Regions from separate parts of the Streptomyces sp. NPDC127098 genome, predicted to be linked through region 2. Evidence: riboswitches for the same ligand, from Rfam matches in the RefSeq annotation. Region 2 holds a riboswitch; each other region holds the start of a gene.
What was found. A riboswitch is a leader RNA that binds a small molecule or an ion and turns the genes downstream of it on or off. The one in region 2 is predicted to bind thiamine pyrophosphate.
Positions count from the first base shown of each region.

Region 1: it holds a riboswitch for thiamine pyrophosphate, as region 2 does, so the genes downstream of both, ACFWI8_RS28865 (thiamine ABC transporter substrate binding subunit) here and thiO (glycine oxidase ThiO) in region 2, are expected to answer to the same signal.
Region 3: it holds a riboswitch for thiamine pyrophosphate, as region 2 does, so the genes downstream of both, thiC (phosphomethylpyrimidine synthase ThiC) here and thiO (glycine oxidase ThiO) in region 2, are expected to answer to the same signal.

Region 1 is NZ_JBHXFJ010000061.1:16,116-22,178, forward strand. Features, by position in the region: gene ACFWI8_RS28850 (family 10 glycosylhydrolase) at 1-301, opposite strand, end outside; gene ACFWI8_RS28855 (ABC transporter ATP-binding protein) at 388-1,479, opposite strand; gene ACFWI8_RS28860 (ABC transporter permease) at 1,488-3,131, opposite strand; gene ACFWI8_RS28865 (thiamine ABC transporter substrate binding subunit) at 3,193-4,305, opposite strand; TPP riboswitch at 4,360-4,465, opposite strand; gene rlmN (23S rRNA (adenine(2503)-C(2))-methyltransferase RlmN) at 4,506-5,612, opposite strand; gene ACFWI8_RS28875 (phosphatidate cytidylyltransferase) at 5,687-6,063, opposite strand, start outside.
Region 2 is NZ_JBHXFJ010000012.1:107,895-113,957, forward strand. Features, by position in the region: gene ACFWI8_RS10900 (septum formation family protein) at 1-386, opposite strand, end outside; gene ACFWI8_RS10905 (thiazole synthase) at 1,415-2,230, opposite strand; gene thiS (sulfur carrier protein ThiS) at 2,232-2,444, opposite strand; gene thiO (glycine oxidase ThiO) at 2,453-3,640, opposite strand; TPP riboswitch at 3,633-3,745, opposite strand; gene ACFWI8_RS10920 (NAD(P)/FAD-dependent oxidoreductase) at 3,865-5,097, shown strand; gene ACFWI8_RS10925 (Rv2175c family DNA-binding protein) at 5,130-5,495, shown strand; gene thiE (thiamine phosphate synthase) at 5,653-6,063, shown strand, end outside.
Region 3 is NZ_JBHXFJ010000006.1:151,804-157,866, reverse strand. Features, by position in the region: gene ACFWI8_RS06790 (MFS transporter) at 1-1,057, opposite strand, end outside; gene ACFWI8_RS06785 (LysR family transcriptional regulator) at 1,186-2,124, shown strand; gene ACFWI8_RS06780 (hypothetical protein) at 2,140-2,412, opposite strand; gene ACFWI8_RS06775 (TIGR03086 family metal-binding protein) at 2,472-3,086, shown strand; gene thiC (phosphomethylpyrimidine synthase ThiC) at 3,134-4,774, opposite strand; TPP riboswitch at 4,767-4,877, opposite strand; gene ACFWI8_RS06765 (YibE/F family protein) at 4,972-6,063, shown strand, end outside.

The DNA of each region.
Region 1 (6,063 bases), on a different contig from region 2:
CCAGCGGGTCGTACGGCGCGGGGTCGACGGCCGCGTCGGTGCGCGGGTAGACGGCCCGGTTGCAGAAGCAGTCGTAGCGGCGGGCGGTCTGCACGATCAGCGCGTTGGCGTTGACGGCGAGCGCGTCGTCGATCAGCGTCGAGACCTGCTCGGGGGTGTAGATGCCGGGGTTGAAGGCGTCCACCCAGTAACTGCGCCACTGCTCGGGCGGCCCACCGTCCGACTCGGTGGCCGCGGCCGAGCCCACGGTCGGGCCAAGCAGGCCGACGACAGCGAGCAGCACGAGCAGGAACCGTCTCATATGGCGCCCCTCTCAGGGGAGTTGAGAGTCGGTTCGACAATTTACTTCGCCGGACCCCGGGCGTACAGACAGAAACTTTCGCCGTCTCAGCGCGTCTCGGCGCCGGCCGGCAACACCACGACCTCGGCCGGGTCGAAGGCGAGGAAGACGGTCTCGCCCTCGGCGGGCGCCTCGCGCAGCGCGCAGGCCGCCTCGAGCGCCGGCCCGCGCTCCGGCGCGAGGTGCAGCAGCACATGGTCGCCGCGGAAGGTGCGGGCGCGCACCAGGGCACGGGGCGCCTCCTCGGCCGGGGTGAGCCGGACGCCGGAGGGCCGCAGCAGCAGCCGGTGTCGGCCGTCCGCGGTGCCGGCGGGCACCGGCACCCGGCCCCAGGGGGTGTCGGCCACGCCGTCGCAGACGGTGGCGTCGGCCAGGTTGCGGAAGCCGAGGAAGCGGGCGACGAAGTCGTCGGCGGGCCGGCTCCAGACCTCGACCGGGGTGCCGACCTGCGCGACCCGGCCGTCCCGCATCACCACGACCCGGTCCGCGAGCGCGAACGCCTCGCCCTGGTCGTGCGTGACCGCCAACACGGTGGTGCCCAACCGGCGGAACAGCTCCCTGAGTTCGACGACGAGGCGCTCCCTGAGGTGGCGGTCGAGCTGGCCGAGCGGCTCGTCCAGCATCAGCAGCGCGGGCCGGGGCGCGAGCGCGCGGGCGAGCGCCACCCGCTGCTGCTCGCCGCCGGAGAGCTCGTCCACCGCCCGCCGTTCGGCGCCCGGCAGCCCGACCAGGTCGAGCAGCTCGGCGACCCGCCGCCCGGCCTCGGGCCGCGGCACCCGCCGCATCCGCAGGCCGAAGCCGACGTTGCCGCCGACGTCGCGCTGCGGGAAGAGCTGGTGGTCCTGGAACATCAGCCCAAGGCCCCTGCGGTGCGCCGGCACCCCGGCCTGGTCGCGGCCGGCCAGCCGGACCGTGCCCGCGGCCACCTCGGCCAGCCCTGCGACGGCGCGCAGCAGCGTGGACTTGCCGCTGCCGCTCGGGCCGAGCACGCAGACCGTCTCGTGCTCGGCGACGTCGAGGGTGACGTCGTGCAGCGCGGTGCGGCCGGGGTAGCGGACGGTCACGCCGGCGAGTTCGAGCAGGGGGGTGCCGGGGGCGGCCGTCCGGCCGTCCCGTTCCGCCGCCACGACACGGTCCATCGGGGGCCTCACAGCATCTCGGCGGAGCGGGCGGGGCGCAGCCGCTCCAGGGCCAGCAGGGTCAGCGTGCACACCAGCATCAGCACGGTGCTCAGGGCCATGGCCTGGCCGTAGTTGAGCTCGCCCGGGCGGCTGAGCAACCGGGCCACGGCCACCGGCAGGGTCGGCGCGTCGGCGCGGGCGATGAAGACGGTGGCGCCGAACTCGCCGAGCGAGACGGCAAACGCGAAGCCGGCGGCGACCAGCAGCGCACGCCGCACCAGCGGCAGGTCGACCTCGCGCCAGGCCCGCCACGGCGAGGCGCCGAGCACGGCGGCGGCCTGCCGCAGCCGGTCGTCGACGGCGCGCAGCACGGGCAGCAGCACCCGCACCACGAACGGGGTGCCCACCAGCGCCTGGGCGAGCGGCACGAGCAGCCAGGAGGACCGCAGGTCGAGCGGCGGCTCGTCGAGCGCGATCAGGAAGCCGAAGCCCACGGTGACCGCCGAGGTGCCGAGGGGCAGCATCAGCAGCGCGTCGACACCGCGCAGCAGCCGACCCGCGCGCCGGGTGAGCGCCACGGCGGCGAGCCCGCCGACGACCAGGGCGATCGCGGTGGCCAGGGCCGCGTAGCGCAGCGAGGTACCCACCGCCTCCCAGGGCGCGGCGACGAAGGTGCCGCTCTCGGTGCCCGTCAGCGCCCGGTAGTTGCCGAGTCCGTAGCCGTCCGGGGTGGACAGCGAGCGCTCCACGAGCACCGCGAGCGGCAGCAGGAGTAGCACCGTGATCACCGCCACGACGCCACCGAGCAGCGCCCACTGGGCCCGGCCGCGCGGCCGGCGCGCCGTGGTGGCCGCGTCGCGCAGCGCCAGCGCGCCCTCCCGGCGGCGCGTCAGCCGGCCGTGCGTGGCGAGCAGCGCGGCGACGGCGGCGAACTGGAGCAGGGTGAGCACGGCGGCGGTGGGCAGGTCGAGCAGCTGGGCGGTCTGCCGGTAGATCTCCACCTCCAGCGTGGCGTAGCGGGGCCCGCCGAGGATCTGGACGACGCCGAAGGAGGTGAAGGTGAAGAGGAACACCAGCAGCCCGGCGGCGGCCAGCGAGGGTGTGAGGGCCGGCAGGGTGACGCGCCGCCAGGCGGCGAACCGGCCGGCGCCGAGCACCCGCGCCGCCTCCTCCTGCCGGGGGTCGAGCTGGGCCCAGAGGCCGCCCACCGTGCGGACCACGACGGCGTAGTTGAAGAAGACGTGGGCGAGGAGGATGGCCCAGGCGGTGTTGTCGAGGCGCACGCCCCACAGCTCGTCGAGCAGCCCGCCCCGGCCGAGCAGCGCCAGGAAGGCGGCTCCGGTGACCACGGTCGGCAGCACGAAGGGCACCGCCACCACGGCGTGCAGCAGCCGCCTGCCGGGGAAGTCCAGGCGGGCGAAGACGTAGGCGCCGGGGAGCGCGAGCGCCAGGGTGAGGGCGGTGGAGGCCGCCGCCTGCCAGCAGGTGAACCACAGCACCCCGGCCAGGTCGGGGTCGGTGAGCACCTCGCCGACCACACCGAGCCGCCAGGCGCCCTCCGGGCGCAGTCCGCGCTCCACGATGGCCGCCACCGGGTAGGCGAAGAACAGCGCGAAGAAGGCCAGCGGGGGCGCGAGGAGCGCGAGCCGGACGGCGAGGGCGCGGGTCACCCGGGGAACCTCGTCCTCATCGTCCTCATCAGACTCAACGGACTCAACGGACTCAACGGACTCAACGGACGACCAGCGAGGTCCACTCGTCGACCCAGTCCTCACGGTGCTCGGCGATGGTGGCGGGCTCCACCGACCAGGGCTCCGCCACGGTCGCGCCGTAGCGGGTGAAGACCTCGGGCAGCTCGGTGCCCTCGCGGACCGGGTTGACGAACATCGACATCGGCAGTTCGCGTTGGAAGGCGTCGCTCAGCAGGAAGTCGAGCAGCGCCCGGCCGCCCTCCGGGTTGGCGGCGCCGTCGAGCAGCCCGGCGAACTCGATCTGCCGGAAGCAGGTGCCGGTGGCCACGCCGGTGGGCGCCTCGTCCGGCAGTTCCTCACCGCCGCCGAAGGCGACCTCGGCCGGCGGGCTGCTGGCGTAGGAGACGACGAGCGGCCGGTCGCCCGAGGAGCCGCCGGCGCCAGAGAAGCGCTCGTAGTACGCCTGCTCCCAGCCGTCGACCACCTCGACGCCGTTCTCCGCGAGCCGCTGCCAGTACTCCTGCCAGCCGTCCTCGCCGTAGGCGTCGACGGTGGCCAGCAGGAAGCCGAGCCCGGGCGAGGAGGTGGCGGCGTTCTCCACGACCAGCAGGTCGCGGTAGGCGGGGTCGGTCAGGTCGTCCAGCGTCTCCGGCGGGGTGAGGTCATGCTCGGCGAAGTAGCCGCGGTCGTAGTTGACGCAGACGTCGCCGGTGTCGACCGGGGTGACCCGGTGCTCGCCGGCGTCCAGCTGGAACTCCTCGGGCACCTCGGCGAGCCCCGCGGCCTCGTGGGGGACGAACACGCCCCCGTCCAGGGCGCGGGAGAGCAGCGTGTTGTCGACGCCGAAGAGCACGTCGCCCTGCGGGTTGCCCCGGGAGAGCACGGCCTGGTTGACGACGACGCCCGCGTCGCCGCCGCGCAGCACCTCCACCCGGTACCCCGTCTCCGCGGTGAAGGCGTCCAGCACCTCCTGGGGCACCTCGAAGGAGTCGTGGGTGACCAGGGTGACCTCGTCCCCGCCCGCGCCCTCGGAGTCGCCCGGGCCGGCCGCGTCCTCCGAGCCACCGCAGGCGGTGAGCAGGGTGAGCCCGAGGGCGGTGGCGAGTGTGGCGGCGCGCCGTGTGGTGGCGCGCCCCGGGTGGCTGGGGTGCATGTGCCGCCCTTTCCGGGCCTTCCTGGCCGACTGGAGACAGGCGGGCGCGCACGCACGAGAGGCCTTCCGAACTTCCTACCCAGCATGACCTGGGCGAGGTTCGAGGGTCTGCGGCCGGTGCCGCACTCTCAGCGCTGCGAGCGCTCCCCTGTCGGAATGTGTGATTGTCGGCCGCCCACGATAGCAGCCGCCGGAAGCGACTACCGCTCGGCCGCCGCCAGCTGACCGCAGGCCCCGTCGATCTCCTGCCCCCTGGTGTCCCGCACGGTGACCGGCACCCCGTGGGTCTCGAGCGCCGCCACGAAGGCCCGCTCGTCCTCGGGCCTGGAGGCCGTCCACTTGGAGCCGGGGGTCGGGTTGAGCGGGATCAGGTTGACGTGTGCGCCACGGCCCTTGAGCAGCCGGCCGAGCAGGTCGGCCCGCCACGCCTGGTCGTTGATGTCCCGGATGAGCGCGTACTCGATGGAGACGCGCCGCCCGGAGCGCTCCGTGTACTCCCAGGCCGCGTCCAGCACCTCGCGGACCTTCCAGCGGGTGTTGACCGGCACCAGGGTGTCCCGCAGCTCGTCGTCCGGCGCGTGCAGCGAGACCGCGAGCCGGCAGGAGAGGCCCTCCTCGGCGAACCTGCGCATGGCGGGCACCAGGCCGACGGTGGAGACCGTGATGCCGCGCTGCGAGAGCCCGACGCCGTCGGGACCCGGGTCGGTGAGCCGGCGGATGGCGCCCACCACCCGGCGGTAGTTGGCCAGCGGCTCGCCCATGCCCATGAACACGACGTTGGAGAGCCGGGCCGGGCCGCCCGGCACCTCGCCGTCGCGCAGCGCCCGCATGCCGTCCACGATCTGGTGCACGATCTCGGCGGTGGACAGGTTGCGGTCGAGGCCGGCCTGTCCGGTGGCGCAGAACGGGCAGTTCATCCCGCAGCCGGCCTGTGAGGAGACGCACATGGTGACCCGGTCCGGGTAGCGCATCAGCACCGACTCGACCAGCGTGCCGTCGTGCAGCCGCCACAGCGACTTGCGGGTGGCTCCGTCGTCGCAGCTGACGTGCCGCACCACGGTCATCAGCCGGGGCAGCAGCTCCTGGGCGAGCCGCTCCCGGGCGCCGGCCGGGATGTCCGTCCAGTCGGCGGGGTCGTCCGCGAACCGGCCGAAGTAGTGGCGGGACAACTGCTTGGCGCGGAACGGCTTCTCGCCGAGCGCGACGACCGCCTCGCGCCGCTCGTCGGGGCTGAGGTCGGCGAGGTGCCGCGGGGGCTTGGCGGCCCCGCGCGGCGCGACGAAGGTGAGCTCTCCTGGTACAGGCATGGTCAGGCCAGTGTCGCAGACGCCGACGGCATCCCACGCCGCCGCCCGCCCCGCCGGCCGCCGCCGGGCCGGGCTCAGCCGGCGCCGACGAAGGCGAGCAGCACCAGCCAGACCACCGGGGCGGTGGGCAGCAGCGAGTCGAGCCGGTCCATGATCCCGCCGTGCCCCGGCAGCAGCCGGCCCATGTCCTTGATGCCCAGGTCCCGCTTGATCATCGACTCGCCCAGGTCGCCGAGGGTGGCGCTGACGGCCACCCCGAGCCCGAGCACGAGCCCCTGCCACCAGGCGCCGTCGTCGATCAGGAACTCGGCGCACACCGCGCCCGCGGCCATCGCGAAGAGCACGGCCCCGACCAGGCCCTCCCGAGTCTTGCCCGGGCTGATCCTGGGAGCGAGCTTGGCGCGGCCGAACCGGTAGCCCACGGCGTAGGCGCCGGTGTCGCTGACCACGG
Region 2 (6,063 bases):
TCGAAGGCGGCGAACATCTCGGACTCGTGTGGGGCGCCGCAGGACAGCACGGTCACGTCGGTGACGCTGTCGAGGCCGGCGCCCGCCGAGAAGCAGTCCCCGACCGCCAGGTCGAACACGGAGATCTCCCGCCCGGGGTCCTCGGCGGGCGGCCCGGACCGCGCCTCCTCGACGCCGGCCCGGTCGCTCCGCCGGTCGTCGTTGAGCGCGACGAAGGAGAAGAGGGACGCGAGCCCCACGATCTGCAGCCCGGCGACGACGATCGCCGCGACGGCCAGCCCCCTGCCGCGCTCCCGGGACTCGACGACGCGCGCCAGCGCGACGATGCCGAGGATCAACCCGACGGGAAAGAGCACGATCGCGAACACCAACGCGACGACCGCCACGCCTGCCACGGCCGGCGGCGGCTGGCCGCCGTACGGCGGGGCCGGCCACGGCCCGACCGGTTGGCCACCGTGGCCCACCACGGGCGGCCACCCGCCGCCGGACGCGGCGGTCGGAGACGCCCAGGGCCCGACGGCCGGCGGCGTGCGGTACGGCTGGCCGCCGGGCGTGGGGGCGGGACCGGGGCGGGACGGCTTCGTGGGTGCGGGTGGTTCGTCGCCGGGTGTGGCGGTCGGTTCGCTGCGTGGTGGCGGTGTGGTGTCGGTGCCGGGCGGCGGCTGTGGCGTGCGGGCCGTTGGCGCCTGCGGTGTGTCGTCGCCGGCGGCGGGCTCTCCGCCGGCAGGCGGAGCGGCCTCCGCGTCTCCCGATGGCTGAGGCCCGATGGTCGGCCGTTCGCCGCCAGGCGGAGCCGGTTCGTTGTCGGGCGCGGCGGTCGGCCTGACGTCCGGCCGCGCTGCGTCGGCGTCGGGCGCCGGCGGCGCGCTGTCCGGCGGTGCCGGTGGCTGGCCGCTGGGCGCGGGCGGTGCGTCGCCGCCGCGCGTGGCGGCCGGCTCGCTGCTCGGTGGCGGCGTGGTGTCGGCGCTGGACGGCGCCTGCGGCGGCCGGGTCAGGGCCGCCTGCGGCGCATCTCCGCCGGCAGGCGGAGCCGGTGGTTGGCCGCCGGGCGTGGTTGCCGCCGTGGGCGAGGTTGGCGCGTTGCCAGGTGCCGCCTGCGGCGCAGCCGTGGTGCCTGCCGCCGCCGGTGGTGTCCGGGCCTTGGCGGCCGGCGGTACGCCGCCAGGCGGAGCCGGTTCGCCACCGGGCGCGGCGGTCGGCCCGACGTCCGGTCGCGCGTCCGCCGGCTCCGTCGGCGTCGGCGCCGCGTCCGTGGCCGGCGTGGTTGGCGGTCCGCCGCCAGGCGGGTCAGGCGGAGACGCTGGCGATGCCGTCGTCATGGATCCCCCCACGAGGACGCGATGAAATTTTCCCCCTCGGCCCACGTGGCCGGCGTCGATGGCGACGCCCGTGGATCGTATATCAGTACGAACGATCAGCTCGTGAAAGCCGGACGCTCGGGGTCGAGTTCGGCCATGCCGTCCACCGGCGACGACGCCTCCGCGAAGTGGCGGCGCGGGATGCGGCCGGCCAGGAAGGCCAGGCGGCCGGCCGCCACCGCGTGCCGCATGGCCTCCGCCATCAGGACCGGGCGGCGGGCCCGTGTCACCGCCGAGGCCAGCATCACGCCGGCGCAGCCGAGTTCCATCGCCAGCGCCGCGTCCGAGGCCGTGCCGGCGCCCGCGTCGAGGATCACCGGGACGCCGGCCCGCTCGGTGATCAGCTGGAAGTTGTGCGGGTTGCGGATGCCGAGGCCCGAGCCGATCGGCGAGCCGAGCGGCATGACGGCCGCGCAGCCGGCGTCCTCCAGGCGGCGCGCCAGCACCGGGTCGTCGTTGGTGTACGGCAGCACCGTGAAGCCGTCGTCCACCAGCGTCTCCGCCGCCTCCAGGGTGCCCACCGGGTCCGGCAGCAGCGTGCGCTCGTCCGCGACGACCTCCAGCTTGATGAGGTCGGTGCCCAGCGCCTCCCGCGCGAGGCGCGCGGTGAGCACGGCCTCGCCCGCCGTGTGGCAGCCGGCGGTGTTCGGCAGCGGCCGGATGCCGAGCTCGTCGAGCACCGAGAGCACCGAGCCGCGCACCCCCGGGTCCAGGCGCCGCATGGCGACCGTGGTCAGTTCGGTGCCGGACGCGACCAGCGCGTCCCGCAGCACCGCGAGGCTCGGCGCCCCGCCGGTGCCCATGACGAGCCGCGAGGAGAGCCGCAGCCCGCCGATGACCAGCGGATCCTTCGCTTCGGGTACGTCGGGCATGTCAGCCTCCCTGGACGGCGGTCAGCACCTCGACGCGGTCGCCGGCGGCCAGCTCCGTGGCCGCCCACTGCCCGCGCGGGACGACGGTCTCGTTGACGGCGGCGGCGATGCCGCTCGGCGCCGTGCTCAGCTCGGCCACCAGCGCGGCGAGGGTGGTGCCGGCCGGCACCCGCCGCGCGGTGCCGTTCACGCTGACGGACAAGCTGAGGGACAACCGGTCGCTCACGCCGGCACCTCCCGGGTCTCGGTCACGAACCGCCCGGCGGTGAACGGGCGGGCGTAGTCCGGCAGTTCGCCGGTGGTCAGGGACTCGGCGAGCGCCTCGCCGGTGATGGGGGTCAACAGCACCCCGTTGCGGCCGTGTCCGGTGGCAAGGTGCAGTCCTTCGAGGCCGCTGGGGCCGAGCAGCGGGGCGTTGTCCGGGGTGGCCGGCCGCAGCCCGGCCAGCGTCTCGACCAGCGGCAGTTCGGTGATGCCCGGGAGCAACTCGTGCGCGTCGCGCAGCAGCTGGTACACGCCGCCGGCCGTCACCGTCGTGTCGAAGCCCAACTCCTCGGTCGTCGCGCCGATCACCAGCTCGCCGCTGAGCCTCGGCACCAGGTACACCTGGGCCCCGCGGACCACGGCGCGCACCGTGCGGGAGAGGAACGGCGCGTAGCCGGGCGGGACCCGAAGCCGCACCACCTGCCCCTTGACCGGCCGCACCGGCACCCGTGCCCGCACCTCGGGCGGCAGGCCGGCGAGTTCGCCGCTGCGACAGCCGGCGGCCAGCACCGTCTGCCCGGCGCCGAGCCGGCCGCCGCCGGCCAGCACCACCCCGGTGGCCCGGTCCCCGACCACTGTCAACTCCCGCGCCTCGTCCCGGTGGAAGACCACCCCGGCGCGCTCGCAGGCCGTGCGCAGCGCGGCGGCGAGCCGCCGTGGGTCGGTCTGGTGGTCGCCGTCGACCCGGAGACCGCCGCGCACCCTGGGCGCCAGCATCGGTTCGAGACGCCGGCACTCGCGGCCCGTCAGCCAGCTCGCTGCCAGGCCGCAACGCCGCCGCAGCAGCTCCAACTCCCGCAGCTCCGCCCGGTCGTCGGCGTCGAGCGCCACCTGGAGGGTGCCGCAGTCGCGGTAGCCGATGTCCGCGCCCGCCGCCTCGGTCAGCTCGGCCGCGAACGCCGGATAGCGCGCCGCCGACGCCAGGTTGAGGTCGAGCAGCGCTTCCTCGCCGTGGTGCAGCTCGGTGACGGCCGCCAGCATCCCGGCGGCCACCCACGCCGCGCCACGGCCCGGCTCGGGGTCGACCACCGCCACCCGCAGGCCGCGCCCGGCCGCCCGCCAGGCGGTGACCAGGCCGATGACGCCGCCACCGACCACCAGCACGTCGGCACGGTCCTCGGTACGGGGCATGGCGCGCTGGCCCATGCGAACTCCTCCCTTCGCCGGCATGACCCGGATCAGGTTCATACGGTCGGAGGCCGGCCAGCCTCCCTCTCAGCCCGGTCCGCCCGGGCTCCCGTGGGTGCGGTTGCTCGCCGCCAGCCTAGTACCGGGGCCCCGCCGGGGCCCAGCCGGCCGGTCACGCCGGTGCCGTGCACGATCGACGGCGGCATCGTGGCGCCACCAGCGGAGCGCCTACGCTTGCCGGCGTGAGCGGACGACGAGTCGTGGTGGTGGGGGCCGGCCTGGCCGGCGTGCAGACGGTGGTCGAACTGCGCGGGCAGGGCTGGGACGGCGCCGTCACGCTGCTCGGCGCCGAGCGCCACCGGCCCTACGACCGGCCGCCGCTGTCCAAGGCCGCGCTGCTCGCCCCGGACGACGAGTCCGCGCTGCACGCCGCCGCGCTGGACATCGACTTCGCCGAGCTCGACGCCGAACTGCTGCTCGGTCGCGCCGCCACCGGGCTGGACACCGCCCGACGGCGCCTGCACACCGACGCCGGCCCTCTCGACTACGACCACCTGGTGCTGGCCACCGGCGCCGAACCCGTCACCCTGCCCGGCACCCGCGACGTGCCCGGAGTCCACCTGCTGCGCACCCTCGACGACGCCCGCGCCCTGCGTCCCGTGCTCGCCGCCCGTGGCAGCGTGGTGGCGGTCGGCGCCGGCTGGATCGGCGCCGAGGTCGCCACGGCCGCCGCCGCGGCCGGCTGCCGGGTGACCGTCGTGGAGGCCGCCCACCACCCGCTGCCCGGCGCGCTGCCGCCCGAGATCACCGAGCCCATGCGCCGCTGGTACGCCGCGGCCGGCGCCGAGCTGCGCACCGGCCAGCGGGTGACGGCCGTCAGGTCAGGCGAGGTCGAGCTCGCGGACGGCACGGTGCTCGGTGCCGACGCCGTGCTGGTCGGCGTCGGCTCCCGCCCCGCCACCGGCTGGCTGGCCGGCTCCGGCGTCGAGCTGGCCCCCGACAGCTCCGTCAGCACGGACGCCGGCCTGCGCACCGGCGTGCCCGACGTGTACGCCGTCGGTGACTGCGCCTCCTACCCCTCCGCCCGCTACGGCCGGCGGCTGCTCGTCCACCACTGGGACAACGCGTTGCAGGGCCCACGCACCGTCGCCGCCGGCATTCGCGGCGAAACCGCCGTCCACGACCCGGTGCCCTACTTCTGGTCCGAGCAGTTCGGCCGCCACGTGCAGTACGCCGGCCGGCGCGGCGAGGGCCCGGCAGCCGGCGAGGAGACGCTGGTCACCCGGGGCGATCCGACCGGCGACGGGCCCTGGGCGGCCTGCTGGCTGGATTCCGCCGGCCGCCTCGTCGCCGTCCTCGCCGTCGACCAGCCGCGCGACCTCACCCAGGGCCGCCGGCTCGTCGAGCGCGGAACCCCGCTCGACGCGCGGCTGCTCGCCGACCCGTCCGTACCACTGAAGGCCGCCGTGCGCTGACGGTTGTCGGTGCGAGATGGCAGGCTGGAGACGTGACCGAGATTGATGCGAAGATCGACGCTCTCGTCCCCGCCTGGCTCACCCTCCCCGACATCGCCGAGGAACTCGGCGTCGAGGTGACCCGCGTCCGGCAGCTGGTCAAGGAGGGCCAGCTGATCGCCGTGCGCCGGGGCGAGAACCGCGTTCTCCAGGTGCCGTCCGCGTTCATCGGGGACGGCAAGATCGTCAAGGGCCTGGGCGGCACCCTCACGCTGCTGCGGGACGACGGCTTCTCCGACGAGGAGATGCTGGAGTGGCTGTTCACCCCGGACGACAGCCTGCCTGGCACCCCGGCCGAGGCCCTGCGGAACAATCGGGGGACCGAGGTGAAGCGCCGGGCGCAGGCGCTCGCCGTGTGACGACCGGCCGGCGGCCGGCCCGCCCGGGCCGTCCCCTTGGCTAAATAGGGGGGGCCGGGTTGACGGGGGGGGGGGCGGTCGCCGGCTGGGTGCGCCGCGGCGGGCGCGGGCCCGCCCGGGCCGGCCGCCGCGCCACGACCGAGGGGGGGATCCCCGGATGACCAGGACGAGCGCGCTCGCCGACGCCCGGCTCTACCTGTGCACCGACGCCAGGAAGCGCCAGGGCGACCTGCCCGAGTTCCTCGACGCCGTGCTGGCCGGCGGCGTGGACATCGTGCAGCTGCGCGACAAGAGCCTGGAGGCCGCCGAGGAGCTCGAACTGCTGGCCGTGCTGGCCGACGCCTGCCGGCGGCACGGCAGGCTGCTCGCCGTCAACGACCGGGCCGACGTCGCCCACGCCGCCGGCTCCGACGTGCTGCACCTGGGCCAGGGCGACCTGCCGGTGCCGGCGGCCCGCGCCATCCTCGGCGACGGCGTCCTCATAGGCCGCTCCACCCACGAGCCCGCGCAGGTGGACGCCGCCCTCGCCGACCCGGCCGTCGGCTACTTCTGCACCGGACCCTGCTGG
Region 3 (6,063 bases), on a different contig from region 2:
ACAGCACCGACCGGGTGCCGAAGCCGTCCACCAGTCGGCCGCCCGCGAAGGCGCCCAGGGCGATGGCCCCGTTGAACACGGCCACGAACAGGGAGGTGGCGCCCTCCCTGGCCTTCGGGGCGGCCAGGGCCAGCCAGGTCTGGGTGCTCACCGACACGCCGCCGTAGGCCAGGCCCCAGACGACCAGCAGGACCGCCGCGCCCGCCACGGACAGTCCGAGCACCGGAACGAGCGGCAGGGAGGCGGCCAGCGCGGCGCCGATCACCAGCACGGTGCCGCGCACCGACCGGCCCACCCGGGCGCCGACCACGAAGTTGCCCGCGATGCCGGCGACTCCGTAGGCCAGCAGGAGGGTGCCGATCATCGACGCCCCGACGCCCGAGACGTCCTCCAGGATCGGCCGCACGTAGGTGTACGCGGCGAAGTGCCCGGTCACCAGCAGGGCCACCACCGTGAGCCCGGTGGCCACCCGCGGGTTGCCGAGCAGCCGCAGCACACCGCCGAGCGCGACCGCCTCCTCGGCGGGCAGCGGCGGCAGCACCACGGCCATGGTCACCGCCACGAGCAGGGCGAGACCGCCGACGGCGAGGAACGCCTCACGCCAGCCGGCCAGTTCACCGAGGTACGCGCCGGCGGGCACGCCCACCACCGAGGCGACGGCGATACCGCTGAAGATCAGGGAGGTGGCCGGCCCGACGGACGTGGCCGGCACCAGCCGTGCCCCGAGGCCGCCGGCGAGCGACCAGACGCCGCCGAGGCCGACGCCGACCAGCACGCGGGCCACCATCATGACCGTGACGTTCGGCGACCAGGCGGACAGCACGTTGGCCGCCGCCAGGAGCACCAGCAGGGAACAGAGGACGACGCGCCGGTCGATCCGGCCCACCGCGGCGGTGACCAGCGGCGCGGAGAACGCGCCGATCAGCCCGGTGACGGTGAGCGCCAGCCCGGCCGTGCCCTCGCTCACGTCCAGCGAACCGCTGATGGGTGTGAGCAGGCCCACCGGCAGCATCTCGGAGGTGACCACGGTGAAGGTGCCGGCCGCCACGGTCAGCACGGCGGGCCAGCCGCCGTTCAGGGATCCACGTGCCATGGCTTCAGCCAAGCCGGGGGCAGGGAGGGGGAACAACCGCGGAGTTCTCATGCTTCCATGAGGTGGGCTCATCGATCGGCGGCCTGGTCCGCGTGCGGAACGCGCCGGGCGAAAGGGCGACGGAGGGCACGGTGGAGATCCGCGAGCTGGAGTGCTTCCTGATCCTCGCGGAGGAGTTGCACTTCGGACGGACCGGCGAGCGGCTGTACGTCTCCCAGGGCCGGGTCAGCCAGCTGATCCGCTCCCTGGAACAGCGCGTCGGCGGCCGCCTGGTGGACCGCACCAGTCGGCGGGTGCGGCTCACCCCGCTGGGGCGGGACTTCCGCGACGACCTCCGCCCGGCCTACGCCGCGCTGCGCGACGCCGTCGAGAACGCCCGGGCGGCGGCCCGTGGGGTGAGCGGGCCGCTGCGCATCGGGTTCCAGGGCGTCGTGGGGTACGGGTTCATGGACGTGGTCGGGGAGTTCGAGGACCGATACCCAGGCTGCGTCACCCGGATCACCGAGCTGCCGCTCTCCGACCCCTTCGGGCCGCTGTACCGCGAGCAGGTGGACGTCGCCGTGGTGTTGTTGCCGGTCGAGGAACCGACGCTCGTGCTCGGGCCGGTCTTCTCCCGCCAGCCGTACTTCGTGGCGGCCTCCCGCCGGCATCCCTTCGCCACCCGGACCGTCCTGGACGCCGAGGAACTGGCCACGACACCGCTCGTCGGGGTGGCCGCCCCGGCGCCGGACTACTGGCGCGAGGCGCAGGCACCCACCCACACCCCGTCCGGCGCGCCGGTGCCGCGGGGCCCGACGGTCGGCACCCTCCAGGAGGGTCTGTCGCTGGTGGCGGCCAACCGGGGCGTGATGCTGCTGTGCCGCCCCACCTCCGAGTACCACCACCGCCAGGATGTGGCGTACGTCCCGGTGACCGGTCTCCCCGACTCCGCGCTCGGCCTCGTCTGGCGCGGCGACCGCGAGAACGCCCGGGTGCGGGCCTTCGCCGCGGCGGTGGCCGACGCGCTGGCCCGGGACCCGGGCATCGGGTAGCGCGCTCCGGTGCCGTCAGGCGGTGGCGAAGGGGTCGCCGGCCACCCCGGCGAGCCGGATCAGCCCGGGCCCGTCGCCCCACTGCTCGGGCACGAGCGCCCACAGGGTGTATGTCACGCCGTGCTCGGCGGCGTGCCGCGTCGCCCACGCCAGCACCTCGTCGACGTCGGCGTCCGACACCTCGTACTCGTCCGCGACGTTGACCGCCCGGTCCCAGAAGTAGACCCGGTAGCGCGGGTGGTCCAGCTCCCAGGTGGTGTCCCTCGGGTCGACGCCTCGTATCCGCATGGCGCCAGTCTAGGAGCGGGGCGGCGATGAGTTTCCCCTTCCGCCGAGGTCTTTCGTGCATGACCAACGACGACCTTCCCCTTGATCTCGGTCCGGCGGCCGCCGGGGTGGCCGGCCTGCTCGACGGCGTCGACCAGGAGCGGTTCGGCGCCCGGACGCCGTGTCCCGACTACCGGGTCGAGGACCTGCTGCGGCACCTGCTCGGGCTGACGCTGGCCTTCCGGGCCGCCGCCCGCAAGGAGTTCGGCCCGCTGACGGACCTGAGCCCGACCGACACCGCGCAGCCGGCGCCCTCCCTCGACGGCGACTGGCGCGGCCGGCTGCGGCGGCAGCTCGACGAACTGGCGGCGGCCTGGCGGGAGCCGGCCGCCTGGGAGGGCGAGACCAGGGCCGGCGGCGTCAGCCTGCCGGCCGAGGTCATGGGCCGGGTGGCGCTCAACGAACTCCTCATCCACGGCTGGGACCTGGCCCGCGCCACCGGCCAGCCCTACGAAGCGGACGACGTCACCGCGGGGGCCTCGATCGCGCTGCTCTCCCAGGGGACCGACCCGGCCGCCCGCGAGGGCACCGGCTTCGCCCCACCGGTTCCGATCGCGGACGACGCCCCACCCCTGGCCCGCGCCGTGGCCCTCAGCGGCCGACAGCCCTCCTGGGCGCCGGAGCCGCTCGCCTGACCGCCCCCGGCCCGGCGAGGAGGGGCCGGGCCCGGGGGCTCACGTGGTCAGTCGGTCAGGGGCAGGTAGACGCGGTTGCCGGCGTCGGCGAATTCCTGGGATTTGGCGGCCATGCCGGCCTCGATCTCCTCGCCGGTGAGGGTGAGGCGGTCGCCGTAGTCCTTCCTGATGTCCTGGCTGATCCGCATCGAGCAGAACTTCGGGCCGCACATGGAGCAGAAGTGCGCCGTCTTGGCCGGTTCGGCCGGGAGGGTCTCGTCGTGGAAGGAGCGGGCCGTGTCGGGGTCGAGGGCCAGGTTGAACTGGTCCTCCCAGCGGAACTCGAAGCGGGCGTCGGAGAGCGCGTCGTCCCAGACCTGGGCGCCCGGGTGGCCCTTGGCCAGGTCTGCGGCGTGGGCGGCGATCTTGTAGGTGATGACGCCGGTCTTGACGTCGTCGCGGTTGGGGAGGCCGAGGTGTTCCTTCGGCGTGACGTAGCAGAGCATGGCCGTGCCCCACCAGGCGATCATCGCGGCGCCGATGCCCGAGGTGATGTGGTCGTAGGCGGGCGCGATGTCGGTGGTGAGGGGGCCGAGGGTGTAGAAGGGGGCGCCGTCGCAGATCTCCTGTTGGAGGTCGATGTTCTCCTTGATCTTGTGCATGGGGACGTGGCCCGGGCCCTCGATCATGGTCTGGACGTCGTGTTCGCGCGCGATGCGGTTGAGCTCGCCGAGGGTGCGGAGTTCGGCGAACTGCGCCTCGTCGTTGGCGTCCGCGATGGATCCCGGGCGGAGGCCGTCGCCGAGCGAGAAGGTGATGTCGTAGGCGCGCAGGATCTCGCAGAGCTCGGCGAAGTGGGTGTAGAGGAAGCTCTCCCGGTGGTGGGCCAGGCACCAGGCGGCCATGATGGAGCCGCCGCGCGAGACGATGCCGGTCTTGCGGCGCGCGGTCAGCGGCACGTAGCGCAGCAGCACGCCGGCGTGCACGGTCATGTAGTCGACGCCCTGCTCGGCCTGTTCGACCACCGTGTCGCGGTAGATCTCCCAGGTCAGTTCCTCGGCCCTGCCGCCGACCTTCTCCAGCGCCTGGTAGATGGGGACGGTGCCCACCGGGACCGGCGAGTTGCGGAGGATCCACTCGCGGGTGGTGTGGATGTCGCGGCCGGTGGAGAGGTCCATGATGGTGTCGGCGCCCCAGCGGGTGGCCCACGTCATCTTCTCCACCTCCTCGTCGATGGACGAGGTGACGGCGGAGTTGCCGATGTTGGCGTTGACCTTCACCAGGAAGTTCCGGCCGATGATCATCGGTTCGGACTCCGGGTGGTTGACGTTCACCGGCAGCACGGCACGGCCGGCGGCGATCTCGTCGCGGACGAACTCGGGGCTGACGTTCTCCCGGATGGCGACGAACTCCATCTCGGGCGTGATCTCCCCGCGCCTGGCGTACGCGAGTTGTGTGACGGCGCCCGTGCCGTCGGCGCGGCGCTCGTCGATCCACGCGCGCCGCAGCGGCGGGAGGCCGCGGCGGACGTCGGTGGTGACCTCGGGGTCGGTGTAGGGACCCGAGGTGTCGTAGAGCGTGACGGCGTTGCCGTCGGTGAGGTGCACCCTGCGCACCGGGACCCGCAGGTCCGGGCGCGACCCGGTGAGGTATCCCTTGTGTGAACCGATGACGGGCGTGCTGGACGTGCCCGTTTCCTGCTTGGTCATCAGACCCACTCCCTACGCCGGCATTACCCGGTAACAGGTTCGGCGGTCGGCGCAGCGGCAGCGCCCTCTCAGCCCCGTGCTCGGAGCTCCCGCGATGTGTTGCTCGCGTCCCCACGCTAACGGCATGACGCGCGTGCTGAACAGGGGGCCGGTGGTCCGGCGGGCGTGCGTTGGGCTTCTTACGCGATGATCGGCGGGTGACCGAACACCACGAAGGCCACCACGGCCACTCACACCAGCACGGCCCGCCGGCCCCCGTCTCGGCGCACCTGCGCCGGGTCATCGCGGCGGTGCTGATCCCGTTCGCGGCGCTGATGGCGGCCGGCCTGGTGCTGCTGTGGCCGGGTGGGGAGCCGGAGCGCGAGGACCGCACGGGCGTCGGCTTCGACCAGCAGCTCGAACAGGCGCGGGTGACGGAGGTCGTCGAGACGCCCTGCGAGGAACTCGGCGTCCAGCTGGCGTCCGGCATCGAGGGCGAGTGCGCGCAGGCCACGGTGGAGGTGACCTCGGGGCAGGACACCGGGCACACGTTCACCGAGGTGGTGACCCCGGACGCGTCGCAGCAGTTCCACGTGGGGCAGGAGGTGGTGGTCGCCTACGCGCCGGACGCGCCCGAGGAACTGCAGTACAGCGTCTCGGACGTGGACCGGCAGGCGCCGATGCTGTGGCTGGCCGCGATCTTCGCGGTCGTGGTGGTGCTGGTCGGGCGGCTGCGGGGGCTGCTGGCGCTGGTGGGGCTGGTGGTGAGCTTCGCGGTGCTGACGCTGTTCATCCTGCCGGCGATCCTCGGCGGCTCGAACCCGTTGCTGGTGGCGGTGGTCGGGGGCAGCGTGATCATGCTGACCGCCCTGTACCTGTGCCACGGGGTGAACGCCCGCACCTCGGTCGCGGTGCTCGGGACGCTGGTCTCGCTGATACTGATCGGGCTGCTCGGCTCGGTGTTCATCGAGTGGGCGCACCTGAGCGGCAACACCGACGACCAGACGGGTCTGGTGCACAGCCTCTATCCGCGGATCGAGATCCAGGGCCTGCTGCTGGCCGGCATCCTGATCGGCTCGCTCGGGGTGCTCGACGACGTGACCGTCACCCAGACCTCGGCCGTGTGGGAGCTGAAGCGGGCCGACCCGGGGGCGGGTTGGCTGAAGCTCTACCGCTCGGCGATGCGGATCGGCCGGGACCACATCGCGTCGGTGGTGAACACGCTGGTGCTGGCCTACGCGGGCGCCGCGCTGCCGTTGATGCTGCTGTTCACCATCGCGCGGGCCAGCGTGTCCACGGTGGCGTTCAGC